DNA from 2 places in the Bacillus sp. T-10(2022) genome. Region 1 is predicted to be linked to the other one. Evidence: riboswitches for the same ligand, from Rfam matches in the RefSeq annotation. Region 1 holds a riboswitch; the other holds the start of a gene.
The links. Region 1 has a riboswitch for S-adenosylmethionine ahead of OSJ91_RS02620 (sugar ABC transporter substrate-binding protein). Riboswitches for the same ligand answer to the same signal wherever they lie in the genome.
Positions count from the first base shown of each region.

Region 2: linked by a shared signal. The riboswitch ahead of OSJ91_RS23110 (methionine ABC transporter ATP-binding protein) and the one ahead of OSJ91_RS02620 (sugar ABC transporter substrate-binding protein) in region 1 are both predicted to bind S-adenosylmethionine.

Region 1 is NZ_CP113518.1:543,072-545,478, forward strand. It holds gene OSJ91_RS02615 (GTP-binding protein) at 1-780, shown strand, start outside; SAM riboswitch class I at 875-980, shown strand; gene OSJ91_RS02620 (sugar ABC transporter substrate-binding protein) at 1,096-2,208, shown strand; gene OSJ91_RS02625 (sugar ABC transporter ATP-binding protein) at 2,265-2,407, shown strand, end outside.
Region 2 is NZ_CP113518.1:4,687,111-4,689,517, forward strand. It holds gene OSJ91_RS23110 (methionine ABC transporter ATP-binding protein) at 1-838, opposite strand, end outside; SAM riboswitch class I at 1,074-1,185, opposite strand; gene OSJ91_RS23115 (GNAT family N-acetyltransferase) at 1,326-1,793, opposite strand; gene OSJ91_RS23120 (NADPH-dependent FMN reductase) at 2,195-2,407, shown strand, end outside.

The DNA of each region.
Region 1 (2,407 bases):
GAAGTGAAAAATCAGCTTTATTCAAAAATTCCTGAGTTACTGAGGGATTGTTCTAAATCGTTAACGGAAAGCAGTGATTTCAGTCAGGTCCATGTACAGTTAAACCAGGAAATGAATGAGCGGATTCAAAACTTCATTTCTGACAAGATCATGCCTCAATATTACCGTTCTCTTCAAGACTGGATTGCCAGTTCCCAAATGGAGTTCACACAAAGCCAGCAGTTTATGGATGAGATGAGTGCCGGATTCAATGAATTATACAAAGAAGAACGGATTACGCTGGCAGGCGACTTCAGGGTATTGGATGACTGGCGCCGTGATGCCGACCGGATGACAAGCAGTATCCGCATCGAAAACGTCAATATCCTTTTGCGCAGGACTCCATCTCAATTACTGCTTAAAGGGGCAGGGAAGCTGTTTGGGGCGATACCGCAAAATAAAGCCAATATGTACAATCGTTATAAGAAATACCTGGAAAGTGAAGATTACCTGGATGTTGCGGAAATGATCACGGAACGTTTCCTTACCCAATTTGGATTGTTTGAAAAATCTTTGGATCGTGACATCTCCCTTTTCTATCGCGGTTCATTTGCCTTACTTCAAAAAACGATTGAGCAAACGCAGACTGAAATAAAAGACTACCAGGCTGCATTGGAGCATATGAAAGAAAATCCGGAAGTTTACCGTGACCCTATCACTTTATTCGAAGTGAAATTAAGGCAGTTGGAGAGGCTTGAAAAGATTGAGAAAAAGCGTCTAGCCCAACTACAAAGAAAATAAAAAATAACGGGGAACATTTCAAATATTCAAAAATCTATTGACTTTACGACTATATCCCTATAAAGTGATAATTACGAAAACGCAACACATATATCTCTTATCAAGAGTGGCGGAGGGACTGGCCCTAAGATGCCCAGCAACCGTTCCATTAGGAATTGGTGCTAAATCCTGCAAAACAGAAATGTTTTGACAGATAAGAGAGGGACAAGTCTGCAAAACAGCCGATTAAACCTCTCTATATTAGAGAGGTTTTTATTTTGGGATTTACACCAACTTAACTGATAAGACTAATAAGAAAAAATGGAGGGAAACAAGATGAGAAGGTCTATTAAAGGGATATTCATTTCAGCCATCGCTTCGGCTTTGCTTTTAACGGGTTGCTCTACAGGGCAGAGTTCCACAGAATCGAAGAAAGAAGAAAAAGTATCATTTGAAAATGTTCCGGAAAGATTTGCTGATGGAGATGGAGCCAGAATCAAAGTGATTCGTAAAATTGGCGGTGATGATCATACGGCCCAATACCTGGCGGGGGCGAAGGAAGAAGGAGAAGCACTGGGGTTTCAAGTGGATACGTACACAGCCAATGGTGATACGGCTAAATTCCATGATGCGATAGCGCAGGCTTTGGAGGAAGATTATGACGGCTATATCATTTCACATGGAGATGATGCAGCAACTGTAAATGACGTTCAAAAGTTGGTTGATGCAGGTAAAAGCGTTGTCACATTCGATTCAATAAGCGATCTATCTAAAATAGAAGGCGTGACATTAACTTCACAAGATGATGAAGCTTTGGCAACACTGGCATTTGATAAACTGATAAAAGAACAGAAAGGTGAAGCGGCAATTGCATATCTTTGGGTGGACGGTTTTCCTCCAATGGTACGAAGAAATGCAGTCTATCAGGAAAAATTAAAAGAAAATCCTGGAATTAAAGAAGTCGAAAGATTCGGAGTGGCATCTGCTGATACTTCAGTTCAGACACAAAATGCTGTAGCCGCAATGCTGAATAAATACCCTAAAGGTAAATTGGATGCCATTTTCGCAACATGGGATGCCTTTGCTATCGGTGCAGCCCGGGCGATTAAAGAGGCAGGCCGTGATGAAGTGAAGATATATGGAATAGATGTTTCGAATGCAGATCTCCAGGAAATCCAATCGGCTGATAGCTCATGGTCCTACACGGCAGCAGTGGATCCCAAGTTGATCGGTGCAGTGAATATGAGGATATTGGCTAAAAAATTAGCGGGCGAAGAAACGCCGCAAACCTATGACTTGGAGGCTTCACTTATTTCACAAAAGCAAATCCAAGCGTCAAAAGAAGCGGTGAACATGGCAAATCTGTCTGGTATTGTCGATGGCTGGGGTGTATCGACGGAATTTGAAGAAGATTGGATGAAAGTTTTGAAAGATCATTATAAAAAGTAAAAAGAGACACTCTCTTTAAGTAGAAGGGAGTGTCTGTTCAATAAGGGGGAATGGACATGGGCACGCAACTAGAAATGAAGAAGATTTCGATTGAATTTCCGGGGGTGAAGGCGCTGAGTGATGTTGATTTTTCCGTGAAATCAGGGACAGCCCACGCATTGGTCGGTGCAAACGGAGCAGGGAAATCGACGTTAATGAA
Region 2 (2,407 bases), 1.5 Mb from region 1:
AAAGTAAAGGAGTACCCGAAGTAGTCCCAATAAAATTAATTTTCCAAATAATCGGGATATGGGATCCTATGCTTTTTAGGAAACTTTGTGGAATTTCGTCATGTATGACCGTTCTCACGAAGTTTTTTGCAATATCCGTTTGCGGCTTCGCAAACACTTCGAAAACCGAACCTTGTTCAACGACGCATCCGCCCTCCATGACCGCTACCTTATTGCAAATTTCCCTGATGACAGACATCTCATGAGTGATTAGCAGAATGGTAATATTGTATTCTTTATTAATTTTCTTTAAGAGCTGCAGAACGGCACTCGTTGTTTGTGGATCCAATGCCGACGTAGCTTCATCACACAATAAGATCGATGGATTCGTAGCCAAAGCTCTCGCAATGCCGATCCGCTGCTTTTGACCTCCCGATAATTGATCCGGATAACTCTTCGCCTTGCTCGATAAGCCAACGAACTCCAACAGCTCGCCTACACGGTTTTTGATTTCCTTAGCCGGAGTTCCCGATAAAACCAGCGGCATAGCAATGTTATCAAAAACAGTCTTGGAGTTTAGCAAGTTGAAATGCTGAAAAATCATCCCGATTTTTTTCTTTTCTACCCGTAATTCCTTCTGGCTTAATTTGATTAAATCCTTGCCCCCAACAATCACCGAACCATCTGAAGGATCTTCAAGCAAGTTGACCAGCCTGATCAACGTACTCTTTCCGGCCCCGCTATAACCGACTACACCGAATATATCCCCCTTTTCCACTGTCAAATTAATGCCCTTCAAAGCCTCGACAGTCTGTTTCTTTGTTTGATAAACCTTTTTAACATTTTGAAACTCAATCATCCAATCTCCCCCATGTTGTTTATTTGTACGAATTCATTATCCAGTGAGAAGAGCTTTGCAAAGTTTCATAATGATAGGGTTAAATTCGAAACTCACGAGTAATTGCACCAATTCTCCAAATAACCATATACATTTTGAATAAACAAAAGAGGCCTCTTCCGTCGTCAGACAGAAGAGGCCTCTTTTAGACATAAAAAAGAGTAAACTCTTAATTTAATTATCTAAGAAAAGCTCCTTCTTATCTTTCAAACTTTCGTCCGTTGGAATTAGCACAGTATTTTTACAAAAGTAAAAACCCGCTGCCGAGGTATCATAGGGCCAAGTCCCTCCACATCTCTTGATAAGAATTAACGTTATATTTAATTATGTCCTTCACTATATATTCTAATTTCTCTAAAGTCAACCATATTTTTCACCGTTTAAAATATTTTCACAGTATAGTGAATTGATAATTTTTAATTATATTAATATAATTAAAAATTATATTTTATATTGATTTGCTCATTCTCCATACAAGGTGTTTTTGACTTTCCTCCCTTATCTTCATCATGCCTGAATTCGTATATAAACGAATCGCCCTTTGATTATCCGGAGAAACCCTTAAATGGTATTCGGATACATTAAATTGCCTGAAAAAGTTTTCTGCATAGCGAACCAATTCCTTGCCAAGGCCTTTACTGCGATATTCGGGAATAAGATAAAATAGATCTACATAGCCGATCTCAGTTCCTTCATACCCCCGAATTCGAAGTTCCATTTGTCCAATCGGTACTTGGTCATTTTCAAGGATCACCTGTCCCCCAGGAAATTTGCGGACCCTTTCTTCCATTCGTTGCAGATATGTATTTTCATCTCCAAAACCAGCTTCAGTTCCAAAACTTACAACAAAGGAATCTTTCCTGAATTTAACGATAATATCTTTGTCTTTGTCCGTATCAATGGTCCGAAAGATCAACTTTACCCACCCCTATTATTTTAGTGAAATAGTTATCAAGCAAATAAACTCATTTTACTTACACTTTTTATGATATTTCATTATTTACTTTTACAAGCGTCTTATTTCATTTTTTCTGAAAGGATTTTGCCTTAATCCCTATAGGAATGGCCATAATATTAAATTAAAAACAAATGCAATATTGTTGGGAGAGGTCTAGTAATGGGGATTGGGTAGGCACATATAATTTTTGAGTCTAACTTTGCAGGGTATGAATGTTCGAGAGGAATTTTGTTTATTCAGCTCCAACTCAACTTTTTCCCAAGCATCCTTTTTCCCTTTCATTTATATTCCAATTATAATAGGTAAGTGGAACATATTTACATGATTATCCATTATAAAAATCATTGGAGGTATTGAAGATGAAAGTTGTTGCAATAGTGGGAAGTATCCGTAAAGAGTCTTACAACCTTAAGCTTGCCAAATATATTCAATCTAGATATCAAGATCGGTTCGATCTCGAAATCTTGAACATTCGGGATTTACCTTTTTATGATCAAGATATTGAAAATGACCCTCCATTAGTTGTAAAAGAATTTAAAAGTAAAGTGGCCGAAGCAGATGCAGTCTTGTGG